One region of the Micromonospora sp. NPDC049048 genome, then DNA from elsewhere that is predicted to be linked to it. Evidence: riboswitches for the same ligand, from Rfam matches in the RefSeq annotation. Region 1 holds a riboswitch; each other region holds the start of a gene.
What was found. Region 1 has a riboswitch for cyclic di-AMP ahead of ACGFIG_RS08635 (coiled-coil domain-containing protein). Riboswitches for the same ligand answer to the same signal wherever they lie in the genome.
Positions count from the first base shown of each region.

Region 2: linked by a shared signal. The riboswitch ahead of ACGFIG_RS11620 (coiled-coil domain-containing protein) and the one ahead of ACGFIG_RS08635 (coiled-coil domain-containing protein) in region 1 are both predicted to bind cyclic di-AMP.
Region 3: linked by a shared signal. The riboswitch ahead of ACGFIG_RS23585 (C39 family peptidase) and the one ahead of ACGFIG_RS08635 (coiled-coil domain-containing protein) in region 1 are both predicted to bind cyclic di-AMP.
Region 4: linked by a shared signal. The riboswitch ahead of ACGFIG_RS20380 (NlpC/P60 family protein) and the one ahead of ACGFIG_RS08635 (coiled-coil domain-containing protein) in region 1 are both predicted to bind cyclic di-AMP.

Region 1 is NZ_JBICTM010000002.1:700,356-704,641, reverse strand. It holds gene ACGFIG_RS08640 (carbonic anhydrase) at 119-865, shown strand; gene ACGFIG_RS08635 (coiled-coil domain-containing protein) at 942-1,958, opposite strand; cyclic di-AMP (ydaO/yuaA leader) riboswitch at 1,962-2,093, opposite strand; gene ACGFIG_RS08630 (YibE/F family protein) at 2,260-3,603, opposite strand; gene ACGFIG_RS08625 (hypothetical protein) at 3,948-4,286, shown strand, end outside.
Region 2 is NZ_JBICTM010000003.1:224,770-229,055, reverse strand. It holds gene ACGFIG_RS11630 (HelD family protein) at 1-368, shown strand, start outside; gene ACGFIG_RS11625 (cation diffusion facilitator family transporter) at 446-1,363, shown strand; cyclic di-AMP (ydaO/yuaA leader) riboswitch at 1,517-1,648, shown strand; gene ACGFIG_RS11620 (coiled-coil domain-containing protein) at 1,662-2,732, shown strand; gene ACGFIG_RS11615 (1-phosphofructokinase family hexose kinase) at 2,941-3,918, shown strand; gene surE (5'/3'-nucleotidase SurE) at 3,915-4,286, shown strand, end outside.
Region 3 is NZ_JBICTM010000007.1:360,006-364,291, reverse strand. It holds gene ACGFIG_RS23590 (acyltransferase family protein) at 1-1,200, shown strand, start outside; cyclic di-AMP (ydaO/yuaA leader) riboswitch at 1,542-1,682, shown strand; gene ACGFIG_RS23585 (C39 family peptidase) at 1,915-2,775, shown strand; gene ACGFIG_RS23580 (alpha/beta fold hydrolase) at 2,879-3,625, shown strand; gene ACGFIG_RS23575 (CDP-glycerol glycerophosphotransferase family protein) at 3,635-4,286, opposite strand, start outside.
Region 4 is NZ_JBICTM010000006.1:171,914-176,199, forward strand. It holds gene ACGFIG_RS20370 (pyridoxamine 5'-phosphate oxidase family protein) at 1-184, opposite strand, end outside; gene dcd (dCTP deaminase) at 263-841, shown strand; gene ACGFIG_RS20380 (NlpC/P60 family protein) at 896-1,936, opposite strand; cyclic di-AMP (ydaO/yuaA leader) riboswitch at 1,949-2,083, opposite strand; gene ACGFIG_RS20385 (N-acetylmuramoyl-L-alanine amidase) at 2,322-4,286, shown strand, end outside.

The sequences.
Region 1 (4,286 bases):
TATGAAATGCATATCACGCATCCCTTGACGTACCTTGCGCTGCGTGTGACCGTGGTGGCAGCCCGCGTCCAGCGTCGGCCCGGGTGACCAGGCTGTTCACGCGAGGAGCGAGGTGGGGATGAGCCGTCCCGGATCGCCAGGCACCCGACCAGGCCCGGAGCTGACGCTCCCGGCACCGACGACGGGCGCCCCGCTCGACGTCGGCACCGCGCCGGCCCCCACGAACCCCGAGCAGGCGCTCGCCGAGCTGCACGCCGGCAACCGGCGGTTCGTGACCGGGACCCCGCGTCACCCGAACCAGGACGCCGGGCACCGCGCCGCGGTCGCCGACGGGCAGCACCCCTTCGCGGTGATCGTCGGCTGCTCCGACTCCCGGCTCGCCGCCGAGATCATCTTCGATCGGGGCCTGGGCGACCTCTTCGTCGTCCGCACCGCCGGGCACACCATCGGCCCCGAGGTGCTGGGCAGCGTGGAGTACGCCGTCACGGTCCTGGGCACGCCGCTGATCGTGGTGCTCGGGCACGACTCCTGCGGGGCCGTCCAGGCGGCGCGTGCGGCGGACGCCACCGGCACCCCACCGGCGGGCCACCTGTGCGCGGTGGTGGACGCCGTGGTGCCCAGCCTGCGCCGGGCCGCCGCCGAGGGCGTGGAGGACATCGACGGGATCGTCGACATCCACATCGCGTACACCGTCGAGGCCATGCTGGGCCGCTCCGCCGTGCTCGCCGCCGAGGTGGCCGCCGGCCGCTGCGGGGTGGTCGGCATGTCGTACCGGCTGACCGCCGGCGAGGTGCGGACGGTGGCCGCGGTGCCCGCCCTCGCGGTCGACGCGCCGGAGCCGGCGGCCAGCGTCGCGCTCGCCTGACTGCGGTCCCACCCGATGACACAGGGCCGCTCCCGCGTCCGGCGGGGGCGGCCCTGTGCGTGGCCCGAGGGCGCTGCTAGAGCAGTGACACGTGTACGTGGTCCGTGTGGTTCGACGGGCCGCTGTAGGACTTCCAGCCGGTCGCCGGGAACCAGATCTGCCTGTTCCAGATCACGTAGTAGATGCCGAGCCGGTCGGCGTTGCGGACCAGGAACGCGGTCAGGTTGTTGCCGTACATGTAGGTGTCGTCGTTGTGCCAGGGGGAGAAGCCACTGCGTTGCAGCGACCAGTCGCAGGCCCGGCCCTTCGGATGCTCGTACGGGCCGCCGGAGCGGTAGCAGCCGACGAACCGGTTGAAGCCGGCCCGCTTGACCTCCTTGTACATGTGCAGCGTGCGCGCGGTGATGCAGCCGGAGGTGGTGGGGTCGTCCTCGGTGCAGGACAGGGGCTTCCAGTCGCCGTCGGCGGTACGACCCGGCGCGATCTTCGCCACCGGCGAGGTGGCGACCACCTTGCCGCCGGTCAGCCCTCTGCCGCCGACCAGGGCGAGCGCCTTCTCCGCCTCCTTCTTGCCGCGGGCCATCTCGTTCGTCAGCCGCTGCTGCTCGCGCACCTCGGCGTCGAGCGCCAGCTTCGCCTGCTCGGCGCGGTCCTTGACCGCGTTCACCTCGGCGAGCTTCTTGGAGTTGACCAGGTTGAGTTCGTCGAGCGCGGCGGCGCGTTGGACGAACGAGTCGGGGCTGGCGGTGTCCAGCAGCATCGACACCGCCCCGATCCGCCCCGTCCGGTAGGACTGGGCGGCGATCTGGCTGACCTGCGGGGCCAGCGCGTTCAGCTCGGCCTGCGCGCGGTCGACCTCCAGGGCGAGTTCGAGCTGGCGCTTCTTCGACTTCGCCAGCTTCGCCTTGGCCTGGACGTAGGACCGGTTGCGGGCCTCGATCAGGTCGTCGAGCAGCTTGGGCTCGTCGTCCCCGTGCCCGGAGGGCGTGGGCGGGGTGGGTGCGGCCACCGCCGGAACAGGGCCGGCGAGGACCGCCAGCGCGGCGAGTACGGCCACCACAGGCGTCAGCCAGCGGCGTAGGGGTGCCGTCACAGTTTTCCCTTCCGTCGACCGCCGACCGGGTTAGCTGACGGGTTCGGGGCGGAAGTGGCCCCTACCGCTGTCGCGGATTCACCCCACGTGCCTGGTTCCCCGGCTCGCCTGGCGGCGATTGGGCGGCGGCACCGCAGGCGCCGCTGCGCGCCTTCAATGGTGACCGGCAGCGAGGTTACCCGAGAGCACTCCCGGGGATCTACGTCCCTAAGCCGACTAAATGCGTTATTTCGTAATGGCACACGGTGACCAGTGACGCGTTTATCAGGCCGGACGCCCCGGTCGGTCACGCTGCGGAGTTTCACCATGCGGTGTCCGTACTCCTGTCCCGGCCGGACCATCCGGTGGGAGCGGCGGACGGCGTTTCCCCGCGCGGCCCGCCGAGGGCCTCCAGCGCCTCGGACCGGTCGGTCGCCGGCCGGGGCGTCGGCGCGGTCGCGGCGCGGTCGGCGGTGTCCCCGCCGCGACGGCCGGCCGTGGTCACCAGGGCCGCCAGCCCGGTGGTCAGTGGCACGGCGGCGATCAGACCCAGGGTGGCGACCGCGCTGCGGACGATCTCCTGGGCGAGGAACTCGCTGGTGAGCAGCTGGGTCACCGCCCGCGAGTCGGCCGTCAGCAGGAGCAGCACCGGCAGCGAGGCGCCGGCGTACGCCAGCACGATGGTGTTCACCGTCGAGGCGATGTGCGCCCGGCCGACCCGGGTCGCCGCCCGGTAAAGCTGCGTCCGGGACAGCCCGGGGTTGGCGTGCGCCAGTTCGGTGACCGTGGCGGCCTGGGTCACCGTGACGTCGTCCAGCACGCCGAGGGAGCCGATGATGATCCCGGCCAGCAGCAGGCCGTGCAGGTCGACGTCGGCCTGGTACATCGACAGCGTGGTGGCGTCCTCGGAACCGAACCCGGTCAGGTGGGTCGCGGCGGTGGCGATGGTGCCGAGGACGCCGGTCAGCACCAGGCTGCCCAACGTGCCGAGTACGGCCACCGAGGTCTGGGCGGTCACGCCGTGGGTCAGGTAGAGCACCACGAACATGATCAGGGCGGCGCCGACGACCGCGACCAGCAGCGGCGGGCTCCCGGCGCTGATCCCGGGCAGCACGAAGGTCAGCAGGATGGCGAAGCTCGCCGCCAGGCCGGCCAGCGCGGCCAGCCCGCGCCACCGCCCGAAGGCGACGATGGCGGCCGCGAAGAGCGCCACCAGCCAGATCAGCGGCTTTCCGCGCTGGTGTTCGGCGATGTTGTAGGCGCTGGCCGTGGGGTCGGCGGGGTCGGTGAGCTCGACCAGGATGATCTCGTCGTCGACGGCGACGGTCGGTGCGCCGGGCCCGGCCGGAATCGGTGTCTGCACCTGCTGGCCGGCGTCGGGGCCGTCCTCCACCCGTACGGTCACCGTGCCGCAGGGGCCCGGTGCCTCCCCCGGGCCTCCCTCCGGGGTCTCCAGGGCCGGCGGGCACGGCTCCGTCACCACCCGCGTGACGGTGCCGTGGTAGCGGGGCGTGTCGGTGCCGGCCACGGGATCGGGCGTGTCCCGTGGCCACAGCACCAGGGCCGCGATCAACGTGGCGACGAAGAGGGGCACCACGGTCGCGAAGAGGACCCGCCGTACGCCCGGCGGGGCGGACGGAGCGGGACGGGTGTGGTCGGCGCCCATCGAGTGTCTCCCAACGAATCCAGGGCGTGGTACGGGCCGGCGGGCCGGTCGGTTCAGCCTCGCCACGCGGCTGGGACGGGGGACCATCCCCACGTGGCGGTGCGGTCACGTACCCCGGTCGTCGGCCCCCGCCCGGCGGCGGGTGCTCGGTGCCACCGCCCGGCGGGGGACGCGGTGCGGGCGGTGCGGAGTCCGGATGGCCACCGGCCGAATGGTAGCCACCCCCGCACCGGCGCGCAGGTCGTGCGGGCGGTGTCGCGACGCGGACCTCAGTCGGGCATCGATGCGGGGACGCCGCGGGTTGGTACCCGTGCGGAGCGGGTCGACGCGCTAGCGTGACGGTTGTGCGGACGACGGTGACGGCGACGCGGGGCGCGCGGCTCCTGCTGCTCGTCGGCACGCTGCTCGGGCTGGCCGCCATGCACACGATCGGTCACGACTCGCACCCGACCGGCCATGCCCCCGCCCCGTCGGGGCACGCCGCCGCCGTGCCCGCCCCGCACGCGGCCCTCGCGCCCGTCCAGCAGATGGTGCTCGCGCCCGCCCCGCACGCGGCCCTCGCGCCCGTCCCGCACGCCGACGGTGCGCTCGCGCCGCCCCCGCAGGACGTCGCCCTCCACGCCGGCGGGGCGGCTCTCCATGCCGTAGGAGCGGCCCTCGGGGCCGTCGTGGACTGCCCCGGT
Region 2 (4,286 bases), on a different contig from region 1:
CGGACCTTCCGCTGCCCCGGGCGGTGCGCTCGACCGGCGTCGACCCGGTCGCGCTGGTGGTGCCGCCGGCGGAGCTGGAGGCCGCCGTCGTGGCGGCGACCGGCGCGCTGCTCGCCGAGGTGGAGGGCACGGTCGGGGTGATCACGCCGGTGCCGCGCCGCGACGAGGTGGCCGGCTGGCTGGGCACGCTGGGTGCGCCGCGCCTTCAGGTGGTGACCAGTCTGGAGGCCAAGGGCATGGAGTACGACGGGGTGGTCCTCGTCGCCCCGGGCGAGATCCGGGCCGACCCGGGATCGGGGGTACGGACGCTCTACGTGGCGCTGTCCCGGGCCACCCAGCGGCTCACCACCGTCGACCCGACTGGCTGAGCACCAATTACTTGCACACATAGCGATGTGAGCATAGTTTGAACGCGGTTCCGGGCCTCGACAGGGAGGATGGTCGCGTGGGCGCAGGTCATGACCACCACCACGGGTCCGTGGCGAATGCCGCGCACCGCCACCGGGGCCGGCTCTGGGCCGCGTTCGGGCTGCTCGCCGGCCTGATGGTGGTGGAGGCGGTGGCGGCCTTCCGCACGGGCTCGCTGGCCCTGCTGAGCGACGCCGGGCACATGTTCACCGACGTGCTCGGCATCGGCATGGCGCTCGCGGCGATCGCCGCCACCCGTCGGGCGAGCGGCGATCCGCAGCGCACCTTCGGCCTCTACCGGCTGGAGGTGCTGGCCGCGCTCGCCAACGCCATGCTGCTCTCCGGCGTCGCGGTCTACGTCGTGATCGAGGCGGTCCGCCGCTTCGGCGATCCGCCGCAGGTGCTGGCCGGCCCGATGCTGGTGGTCGCCGTGCTCGGCCTGCTCGCCAACGTCGGCGCGTTCGCACTCCTGCGCTCGGGGGCGAAGGAGAGCATCAACGTCCACGGCGCGTACCTGGAGGTGCTCGGCGACCTGCTGGGGTCACTCGGCGTGATCGGGGCGGCGCTGCTGATCGTCGCCACCGGCTGGTGGTGGGCCGACCCGTTGGCGGCGGTCGCGATCGGGGTGTTCATCCTGCCGCGTACCTGGCGCCTCGGCCGGGCCGCGCTGCGCATCCTGGTGCAGGCCGCGCCGGAACACCTCCAGGTCACGGCGGTGCACGACCGGCTGGCCGCCGTGCCGGGCGTCGCCGAGGTGCACGACCTGCACGTCTGGACCCTGACCTCCGGGATGGAGGTGGCCTCGGCGCACCTGACCATGGCGCCCGACGCGGAGGTCGGCGCGGTGCTGCGCGCCGCCCGGGACGCGCTGCACGACGACTTCAAGATCGAGCACGCCACGCTGCAGATCGAGCCGGGAGCGTCCTCCGGGGCCTGTGGGGCAGTCGAGTGGTAATGAGGACAACCTTAAATCTGGGTGGCTATTGTGGCGCTATGCCGGATTTGACTGTTAGTGGACACACACCCTGCGTCACCAGAGCTGCACCAGTCACACCGGCACCGGTAGTCTCGGCTTCGGCCTCCGCCAGGCGGCACCCACCGGTGCCGGCGGTGGCCGCCGCCTAATCGCCCGACGGGGCGAACCGGGGAACCATGTTCGTGGGGTGCATCCGCGTCAGCGGTAGGGATCTTCCGTCCCGAACCCGTCAGCTAACCCGGTCGGCGGCTGACGGAAGGACGCGTGTATGCCAGTGATGGCACCTGTACGACGACGTGCCGCCCGGACGGCGGCCCTGATCGCCACGATGCTCGCCCTCGGCGCCGCCGTGGCCCCGGTCACCGCCGCCCCGGCGGCGGCAGCCACCCGCGCCGGCCTGCTCGCCGCGGCCCCCGGCCAGGACGAGGAGGGCGGCACCCCGGCCCTGCGGGCCCAACTGGAGGCCGCCAGCAAGGGCTACCTCGACGCCAAGCGCGCCCTCGACACGTCGGCCAGGCGGCAGCAGCAGCTGACCGCGCAGCTCAAGACCACCGAGGTGGAGCTGGCGGCGCGCACCGCCAACGTGGGCGAGATCGCGGGGGCCGCCTACCGCACCGGCCGGCTCAGCGTGGCGTCCGCACTTCTCAACAGCGGCTCGCCGGACGGCTTCATGGACCGCGCCGCCGCCCTCGACGCGGTGGCCGCCAAGGAGGACCGGGCCCTGCGCGAGCTCCAGCAGACCCGGGACGACGCCACCCGCACCAAGCTCGCCCTGGACGGCGAGATCCGGGAGCAACGCAAGCAGGTCACCGTGATGGCCAAGCGCAAGGAGCAGGCCGAGCGGGCGCTGACGGTCGCCAACCAGAAGCAGCAGGCCGCGGGCGGAGGCGGCTCGCCGGGCGGCACCTCGAACAAGACGGCGAAGGCGGCGCCGCGCAACTCCGACGGCTCCTGGCCGTCCGAGTCGTGCAGCGTCAACGACCCCACCCCCGCCAACGGCTGCATCACGCCGCGCACCCTGCACGCGCTGAACCAGGCCAAGGCGGCGGGCTTCACCCGCTACGTCTCCTGCTACCGCTCCGGCGGCTCCGGGGAGCACCCCAAGGGCCGGGCCTGCGACTTCGCGGCGCAGAAGGGCGGCTTCGGCGGCGACGCCACGGGCGGCGACCGGACGTACGGCAACAACCTCGCGGCGTACTTCGTGAACAACGCCGACCGCCTCGCCGTGCTCTACGTGATCTGGTACCGGCAGATCTGGTTGCCGAGCAGCGGGTGGAAGTCGTACAGCGGAGCCAACGGCGACCCGTCCAGCGATCACACCAACCACGTACACCTGTCGGTCTACTGACGCCCGCGCCCCGGGTGCCACGCGTCGCGGCACCCGGGGCGTACCGGCGCCCGTCGTCTCCGGCGGCTCCTGGTCCGGCCCTCACGACGCCGCGCCGAAGCCGCCCGGAGTCCGGCCGCACGGACAACGCTCCCGCTACCGTCAGCTCATGCGCGGCCACGCACCGTGCCGACGGTTGGAGGGGTGGGGGCATGAACGGGTACGACGGATGAGCGGGCACGTGATGGTCTTCGCGCCCACGCCCCGGCTGACGGTGACCGTGGACCAGCCCAGCGAGGCGCCGGAGCTGCACCTGCACCCCGGCGGGCAGGGCGTCTGGCAGGCCCGGATGGTGATGTCGCTCGGGGTCGACGTGGTGCTCTGCACCGCCCTCGGTGGCGAGATCGGCCAGGTGCTGGAGCCGCTGCTGGTCAGCGAGGGGGTGGACCTGAAGGTGGTGGTCCGCGACTCCGGCAGCGGCGGGTACGTGCACGACCGGCGCGAGGGCTCCCGGCGGGAGATCGTGGACGTGCCCGGCCAGCCGCTCAGCCGGCACGAGCTGGACGAGATCTACAACCTGGCCCTCGGCGAGGGGCTGCGCGCCGAGGTCAGCGTACTGAGCGGGCCGAACGAGCCGTCCCTGGTCCCGGCCGACCTCTACCGCCGTTTCGCCGCCGACCTCGGGGCCAACGGCAGCCGGGTGGTGGTCGACCTCTGCGGTGAGCACCTCGACGCCGTGCTGAGCAGCGGCGTCTTCTTCCTGAAGGTCAGCCACGAGGAGCTGATCGCCGACGGCCGCGCCGACGGCGACGACGAGGAGCAGCTCACCCGGGCCCTCTACGACCTGCACGCCGCGGGCGCCGAGAACGTGGTGGTGAGCCGGGCCGACAAGCCCGCCCTCGCCCTCGTCGACGGCGAGGTCTTCGAGGTGGAGATGCCCCGGCTGGAGGCGGCCGACCCGCGCGGGGCGGGCGACTCGATGACCGCCGGGGTGGCGGCCGTGACGGCACGCGGCGGTGACGTGCGCACCGCGATCCGTACCGGCGCGGCGGCCGGCGCGCTGAACGTGACCCGGCACGGCCTGGGCACCGGCCGGATCGACTCGATCACCGGCCTGGTCGACCGGGTGCGCCTCGTACCGGCGGGCAGCCGGCCGCAGGAGCGGACCAGCCCGGACGAGCTGGCCCACCGGGCGGCCGAGCGATGACGCTGCGCGTACTGGTCACCAACGACGACGGGATCGCCGCGCCCGGCATCCAGGCGCTGGCGCGGGCGGCGGCGGACCGGGGCCTGGACGTGGTCGTCGCCGCGCCGCTGGAGGAGGCGAGCGGCACCAGCGCCGCGATGACCGCCGTGGAGCGCGACGGGCACGTGGTGGTCCACGAGCACCCGCTGCCGGAACTGCCCCAGGTCCCGGCGTTCGCGGTCGGCGGCTCCCCCGGCTTCATCGCGCTGATCGCGGTGCACGGCGCCTTCGGGCCGCCGCCGATGGTGGTGCTCTCCGGCATCAACCGGGGCGCGAACGCGGGCCGCGCCGTCCTGCACTCGGGCACGGTGGGCGCCGCCTTCACCGCC
Region 3 (4,286 bases), on a different contig from region 1:
GCCAACCGCCTGCCGTCGCTGACGGGGCTGCGCTGGGTCGCCGCCCTGCTCGTCTTCGGGTTCCACGCCGCGACGATGGGCATCATCGCCGAGCCCGGCCACAAGGCCGTCGTGGACTGGATCTTCACCCTCGGCCTGTCCGGCGTGCAGTTCTTCTTCATCCTCAGCGGCTTCGTGCTGGTCTGGTCGGCGCGGCCCACCGACACCCGCCGGGCGTTCTGGCGCCGCCGGGTGGCCAAGATCTGGCCGAGCCACGTGGTGCTGTGGGGGGCGGCCCTGGCGGTCGCGGCCTGGTTCGCCGACCCGGTGGACCGGTTCGTCGCCGTGGAGAACCTGTTCCTCCTCCAGGCCTGGGACCCCCGGCCGGGCCACTTCTACAGCATCAACACGGTCAGCTGGTCGCTGTCCTGCGAGTTCTTCTTCTACCTCTGCCTGCCGCTGGCGCTGCCGCTGATCCGCCGGGCCCGGCCGTGGGCGCTGTGGGCCGTCGTGGTCGCGGTGCCGCTGCTGATCCTGGCGCTCTGGCCGGGCCAGGCCCTGGTGCCGGAGGAGAGCCGCTGGTGGTTCACCCAGGTCTTCCCGCCCGTACGGTCGCTGGAGTTCTGGATGGGCGTCGCCGCCGCCGAGCTGATGCGGCGGGGCCGCTGGCGGGGCCCGCGCCTGCCCGTCGCCAGCCTCGTCTTCGTGGCGACCTGGCTGGTCGCCGCGCAGTGGGTCCGCGCCGAACTGTGGGCGGCCCTGCTCTCGGTGGCGTACATCCTGGTCATCACCGCGGCGGCCGACGCGGACGTGCGCGGGCGGCGCTCGCCGTGGCGGTCCCGTCCGATGATCTGGCTCGGCGAGGTCTCCTTCGCCTTCTACCTGGTGCACGTCCTGGTGATGATCACCGTCCTGCGGCTCACCGGCGACTGGGGCGTGGGCTTCCGCGGCTGGTGGGGACTGGCGGTGGTGCTCGGCTTCCTGCTGGTGAACCTGGCCCTGGCCGGCCTGCTGCACCGCTTCGTGGAGAAGCCGATGATGCGGCTGCTCACCCCGCGCCGGCCCGCCCGGCCGACGCCGCCCGGCGGGGACGACGCCGGGAGCACCTCCGGCGGTACCGGGCCGGCGGAGGCGTCGGGGAAGCGGGACAGCGCCGTGCCGCGCCCCCGGTCCGCCGAGCCACGGACCGGGGACCGACCGACGTACGTCGACTCACGCTGACCGTCCCGGCGGGCGGGACGTTCCCGCCGGGGCCGGCCCGCGCACGGACGGTAATCCCACCGTTTCGGTGACGCCGGTCACCACGGCGCCGAATCGGTCAACCAACGTGCGCGGGTCGATTCACGCCGCGAATTCGGGGTGCCGATGTCCGCCTGCTTGACCCCTCGTCCCCCGGAGGGCTCCCAGAAACGGTCGTCCCATTGAGTCACGACAGTGGCTCGATGCCCGCAAAATCGGGCCCAGGATCCAGGTTTAGGCAGGTGGGGTGGGGTTGGCAGGGCGCGAACCGGCCAGTAATGTCGGCGCGTCCGGTGCGGTACCCGATCGCCAGAGGGCGACGCCGCGCCGACCCGCCTAATCGTGAACGACGAACCGGGGACCCACTGCTTCATGGGGTGAATCCGAGGGCCGTAGGCCCTTGGTAGGGCGTTCTTCCCGCCCGAATCCGTCAGCTAACCCGGTCGGCGGTGTCGGAAGGAGTTCCATCCTCGTGCAGCACCCATCCGCCCCTCGGTTGTTCCGCCGTCTCCACGGCGTCGCGGTGCCCGCGCTCCTCGGCCAGCAGGTCGTGAGCTGACCGACCGGTCACCGTCGTTCGTCGCCCGGCTTCCCGGGCGCACCCCCTGAGCAGCCCAGCACCCCGCGCGGACGTCCGTCCGCGCGGTCGGTCCGCCCTGCCCTCGGCACGGATCGCGGGCTGCCCACCCCGAGCCCGTGGAGGAAACCGTGAAGCACCACCTCAAGCGACAGCTGCGTCGCCTCACGTCCGAACGTCCGTACCAGCTGGCCGCCGCGTCCGCCGCCGCGCTCGTGCTGGCGTCGGGCACGGGCGCGCTGCTGGCCAGCACCGACGAGGCCCCCGCCGCCGCGCAGGCCCCGGTCGCCGCGACCGAATCGCGCGACGACGACGCCGCCTCGCGCGGAGCGGCCCGGGTCACGACCGCCCCGTCCAGCGCCGTCCCGTCCAGCGCCGCTCCGGCGGCCTCCAGCGCAGCCCCCTCGGCCAGCGCCTCCAGCGCCGCCGCCAACCCGGATGTGACCCGTGAGCCGGAGCGGCCGAAGCCCCCGGCGGCCAAGAGCCTGAACTACGACTACCAGGCCCAGACCACCTTCTACAACTGCGGCCCGGCGGCCGTCCGGCACGCCCTCAGCGCCGCCGGCATCGCACGCAGCCAGGACACCCTCGGCGCCCAGCTGGGTACCGACCAGATGGGCACCGACTCCGCCGAGGACACCACCCGCGTGCTGAACGCGACGGTGAAGGGTGCGCCGTACCGGACCCGGATGATTCCCGGCGGCGCCGCCACCCCGGCCCAGATGGACCGGCTCCAGGCCGACGTCGTCGCGGCCATCGGCGACGGGCGGGGCGTCGTGGTGAACGTGGCCGGCAGCGCCACGGACACCAACGGCGGCTGGCACTCGTTCCCCGGCGGTCACTACGTCGCCGTCGTCGGCTACCAGGACGAGGGCCGGCTGGTGAAGATCGCCGACTCGGCGAACCCCGCGACCGCCTCGTACTGGATGAGCACCATCGCCCTGGCGAACTGGGCCGCCACCCGCGGCTACTCCGCCTGAGCGACACCGCCGGGCGTCGGCTCCCACCCGGGGGCCGGCGCCCGATGTCGTGTCCGGGTCACGGCCCTCGCCCTCGGCCCGCCCGGGTGACACACTGCGCTGCATGGTCGACGGAACGGGTGACCGGGAGGACGGCCGGCGCGTGCTCCTGCTGCTGCACGGCATGGGCGCCACCGGCGAGGTGTGGCTGCCGTTGGCGCCGCTGCTGGAACGCCGGTGGGCGGGGCGGTGGCTGGCGCCGGACCTCGCCGGCCACGGCTGGTCGCCGCCGCTGCCGGAGTACTCGTTCGCGGGGCTGGCCGCGCGGATCGCCGCCGCTCTGCCGGCGGGGGAACGGCTCGTCGTGCTGGGCCACTCCCTCGGCGGGGTGGTCGGGCTGGCGCTGGCCGCCCGCGGCGCCGGCCTGCCGGTGGACGCCGTGGTCGGGGTCGGCATCAAGGCGGTCTGGTCACCGGCGGAGCTGGCGAAGGCAGGCGAGTTGGCGACCCGGCCGGTGACCTGGTTCGCCAGCCGGGACGAGGCGGCCCGCCGCTACCTGCGGGTGGCCGGGCTGACCGGGCTCGTCGCCCCGGAGCATCCGATCGTGGCGGCCGGGCTGCGCCAGGTCGACGGCCGCTGGCGGCTGGCGATGGACCCCGCCGCGTTCGGCGTGGGCGAGCCGGGCCTACCCGCCCTGCTGGCGGCCACCGACGTGCCGGTGCTGCTGGCCCGCGGCGAGCACGACCCCATGGTCACCGACGCCCAGCTCAAGGAGTTGGGCGTGCCGGTCGCCACCCTGCCCGGCCTCGGGCACAACGCCCACGTCGAGGCCCCCGAGGCGGTCCTGGCCCTCGTCGACCCCTACCGCTGACCGGAGGCGTCAGGTGGTGGGGGAGAGCGTCGCCTCGTCCGGGTCGACCGGCACGCCGGGCCCGCCGGCGGTACGCGGGGCCGGCGGGTTCCAGCCCTCGTCGAGCTGCCGCCGCGCCGCCGCCAGGAACGCCTCGGCGTACGACTCGGCCGGGAAGTCGCCCAGGTAGCGGCTCCGGGTGGTCCACCGCGCCGAGGCCAGCGGATCGGTGTCCAGCAGCGCGGTCAGCACCTCGTCGACGTTGGACATGTCGGGCCGCAGCACGTAGCCCGACCCGGCGAGGGGGAACTGCTCGCCGAACCGGTCGCCGGAGCCCACCATGTCGGTCACCGCGTACGGCTTGCCCGAGTAGAGGTAGTCGGAGATCACCCCGGAGACGTCGGAGACGAGCGCGTCCGAGCGGTTCACGCACTCGGTCAGCGTCAGCTCCCGGCTGGCGGCGGCGCCGAAGACGTGCTGCCGGCCGCTGCGGGCCCGGTCCGCGGCCAGCAGCTCGGTGAGCCGGCCCAGCTGGCGGGCGGAGGCCGGGTTCTGCGAGGTGTACGGGTGGGCCCGCAGGATCACCGTCGCGCCCCGGTCGAGCAGCCGGCGGAGCAGCTTCTCGGCCACCGGCAGGGAGCAGTAGTTGGCGTCGGCGTTGTGCCCCGTCCAGGTCGGCGTG
Region 4 (4,286 bases), on a different contig from region 1:
AGTCGACGACGAAGCAGAAGAGCCCCTCGTCGGTGATCACGGGGGAGACCGGGTGCACCCGGGGCCCGCCGTCGGCGCGGACGGTGGCCAGGTAGCCGAAGCCCGGCCCGTACTGCTGCATGAGGAGGCGGATCCCGTCGGCGAGGCGGGGCTCGTCGGCGGCGAATTCGGACCAGGAAGCCATGCCGGCATTCTATCGAACAATTGTACGAAGACGCACTCCGACACGCAGGTCACGCACGTCGCTCGCTAAGGTGTGCGGATGCTGCTCTCCGATCGCGACCTGGCCCGCGAGATCGAGGCGGGAACGCTCGCGCTGGAGCCGTTCGAGCCCGCGTTGGTGCAACCGTCCAGCATCGACGTACGCCTGGACAAGCTCTTCCGGGTCTTCAACAACCACCTCTACACCCACATCGACCCCGCCCAGCAGCAGGACGACCTCACGTCGATGGTCGAGGTGCCCGACGGCGAGCCCTACGTGCTGCATCCCGGCGAGTTCGTGCTCGCCTCGACGCTGGAGGTCATCTCGCTCGGCGACCAGCTCGCCGGCCGCCTGGAGGGGAAGAGCTCACTGGGCCGGCTCGGCCTGCTCACCCACTCCACGGCGGGCTTCATCGACCCGGGCTTCTCCGGCCACGTCACCCTGGAGCTGTCCAACGTGGCCAACCTGCCGATCACGCTCTGGCCGGGCATGAAGATCGGGCAACTCTGCATCTTCCGGCTCTCGTCGCCGGCGGAGCACCCGTACGGCTCGGTCGTCTACGGCTCGCGCTACCAGGGGCAGCGCGGGCCGACCCCGAGCCGCTCCTGGCAGCACTGGCGCACCTGGCCGACCCGCTGACCCGACCTGCGAGCGGGCGGAGGGCCCCCGCCGGGCGGGGACCCTCCGGGCACGTCAGCCGGGTCGGCCGTAGCTGTGGATCGGGCCGTCGTCGACCTTCTTCATCTTGATCGGCACCCCGGCGCGGGAGGCGTGCACCACCCAGCCCCCGCCGACGTACATGCCGACGTGGTGCAGGTCGCTGTAGTAGAAGACCAGGTCCCCCGGGCGCAGCTCGCTCCGGCTGACGGACGCGGTGACCCGGCGCTGCTGCGCGGCGTTGTGCGGCAGCGAGACCCCGGCCTTCGCCCAGGCGGCGAGCATCAGGCCGGAGCAGTCGTACGAGTTCGGCCCCTCGGCACCCCAGACGTAGGGCTTGCCGATCTGGGCACAGGCGAACTTCACGGCGGTACCGGCCGGGCCGCCGGGGTAGCCGGCCGGGCAGGGGGCGGGACGCAGCGGCCCGCCGCCGCCGTTGCCGTAGACCCGCAGCCGCAGCTTCTGCAACCGGTCGATCTCGGCGTTGATCTGCTTCTTCTTCGCCGCGAGCTGGGCCTCGGTGCGGCTGAGCTGGACGACCATCTCGTCCAGCGGCGCCTTCTTCGCGGCCAGTTGGTCGCGCAGCTCGGCGACCTGCCGCACGTCCTGCTGCTGGTGCTGGGCGAACCGGTCGAGCAGTTCGAGCTGCCCGACCATCTCGCTGGGCGAGCGGCTGCCCAGCAGGGCGTTGACGACGGAGACGTTCTCGCCCTTGTAGGCGCGGGCGGCCAGGGCGCCCACCTTCTCCATCGCCTCGTCGACCCGCTTCTCCAGCGGCCCGATCTGCGCGGCGAGCGCGTTCGCCTGCTTGCGTCTGGCGGCCAGGTCCTGTCGGGTGGCGTTGTGCCGCTCGATGATCGGTTCGAGCTTGTTCCAGTCCTCGTCGATCTGCCGCTCGATCTCGGCGACCGTCGGTTCGGCGTGGGCCGCCGTGGCGCCACCGGTCAGGACGACGGCGAACGCGGCGAGGGCGGCGAGGGCGGTGGTGCAGCGGTACCAGCGTGGGCGCGGCGCAGCCGTCGTCGGGTCGGTGCGGACCGACCGGGCCGACGGTGGCCGCGGGGCATGGTGTGCCACCGGGCTGCGTACTCCTTCTTCCGGACCGCCTACCGGGTTAGCTGACGGGTTCGGGCGGGAAGGGGACGCCCTACCGCAGGGGCTGCGGATTCACCCCGGGAACCTGGGTCCCCGGCTCGCTCGTGAGCGACTCGGCGGTGTCGGACCGCCACCGCCCGGGTTGGACGGATTGTCACCGGCCGACGAATGACCAGAGTAGAGACGGCCGTTATCGATCCGCAACCCTGCGGGCAGTGACACTCCGTACCCACCCGCGCCTGGCGAATCCGCAACCCGGAAGACGAAGATTTTCTTCCTTCTGAAGTGTCAGACAGAAAGGTATTGACCAAAGGCGGCGGGCGGGGCGAAGGTGGCCCCACCTTTGCCCGCCCGAACTGGGGGTCTGATGCACCTGTCAGCGACATCGAGGAGCAGACGCGTCCTGCTGGCCGCCGCCGTGGCCGCCGCCCTGACGGCGACGCCGCTCACCGCCGCCGGATCCGCCGCCGCAGCGACGCCGGTGACCGACCGGCAGCAGCAGTACGCCGCCGCGTCGGCCGAGTACGGCGTGCCGGAGAGCGTCCTGCTCGGGGTCTCCTACCTACAGTCCCGCTGGGACACCAACGCCGGCACGCCGAGCACCAGCGGCGGCTACGGACCGATGCACCTCACCGACGCCGAGCACGTCGCCGCCCTGTCCGGCGGCACCCACCACGACGAGGGCAGCGAGGACCCGCGCGGCGACGACTCCCGCCCGTCCCTGGCCGAGGCCAACGAGCCGCCGGCCGCCGCCCCGCCCGCCGAGGCGCTCCGGACGCTCGACGCCGCCGCGGAACTGACCGGCGCCAGCGAGGAGGCGCTGCGCACGGACGTCACGGCGAACATCCGGGGCGGCGCGGCGCTGCTGGCCGCGTACCAGAAGGAGATCGGCGCCCCGGTCGGTGCCGGCACCGACCCCGCGGCCTGGTACGGCGCGGTGGCCCGGTACTCGGGCGCGGACAGCGCCGACGCCGCGGCGGCCTTCGCCAACGAGGTGTACGCCACCATCGCCACCGGCGACAGCCGGCTGACCGACGACGGGCAGCGCGTCACGCTGGCCGGCAGCGCGGTCCAGCCGGACCGTTCCTGGCTGGACCGGCTGCGGCTGCGCAAGCTCGCCCGGCCCGACGGGCTGGAGTGCCCGGTCGACATCTCCTGCGAGTGGATCCCGGCGCCGTACCAGCAGTACGGGCCCGCCCTGGGCGACTACGGCAACCACGACCTGGCGAACCGGCCCACGCAGCAGAAGATCGAGTACATCGTCATCCACGACACCGAGGGCTACTTCGGCCCCAGCGTCAACCTGGTCAAGGACCCGAAGCGGGTGGGCTGGCACTACACCCTGCGCTCGGTCGACGGCCACATCGCCCAGCACATCAAGACCAAGGACGTCGGCTGGCACGCCGGCAACTGGTACGTGAACGCCAAGTCCATCGGCCTGGAGCACGAGGGCTTCGCCGGGCACGGCACCTGGTACACCGAGGCGATGTACCGCACCTCCGCCAAGCTGGTCCGTCACCTGGCGCGGCAGTACAACATCCCGCTGGACCGCAACCACATCATCGGCCACGACAACGTCCCCGGCACCGTCGCCGCGAACGTGCGCGGCATGCACTGGGACCCGGGACCGTACTGGGACTGGTCGCACTACTTCGACCTGCTGAAGGCGCCGTTCAAGTCGACCGGCACGCACCGGACCGGGCTGGTCACCATCGACCCCGACTTCGCCACCAACCAGCCGCCGTTCACCGGCTGCAACCGGCAGCCGCCGGGCGTGCCGAACCCGCCGCCGGCGGAGGCCCCCTGCCCGCTGCGCGGCTCCTCCGCGCTGTTCCTGCACAACGCGCCGAGCCACGACGCGCCGCTGGTCAACGACATCGCGTTGCGGCCCGACGGCACCCCCAACACCAAGTACGTCTCCGACCACGGCGCCCGCGTCTCGGCCGGCCAGACGTACGCGCTGGCGGAGGTCCAGGGCGACTGGACCGCGATCTGGTACCTCGGGCAGAAGGGGTGGTTCCACAACCCCGCCTCGAAGCCGACGGCGAAGTGGTCCGTCGGGTTCGTCGTGACCCCGAAGGCCGGTAAGGCCACCATCCCGGTGTACGGCCGGGCCTACCCGGAGCAGGCCGCGTACCCGGGGGGCGTGCCGTACCAGGCGATCTCGCCGTTGCAGTACACCCTGTCGGCCGGTGAGCGCTACGCCGTCGGCAACCTGCTCCCCGGCGAGTACTACCGGGCCGTCACGTTCGACGGCTCCGCCCCGGGTGACCGGACGGTCGTCCGCGGCGACAACAGGTACGTGCAGGTCCAGTTCGGTCACCGGATCATG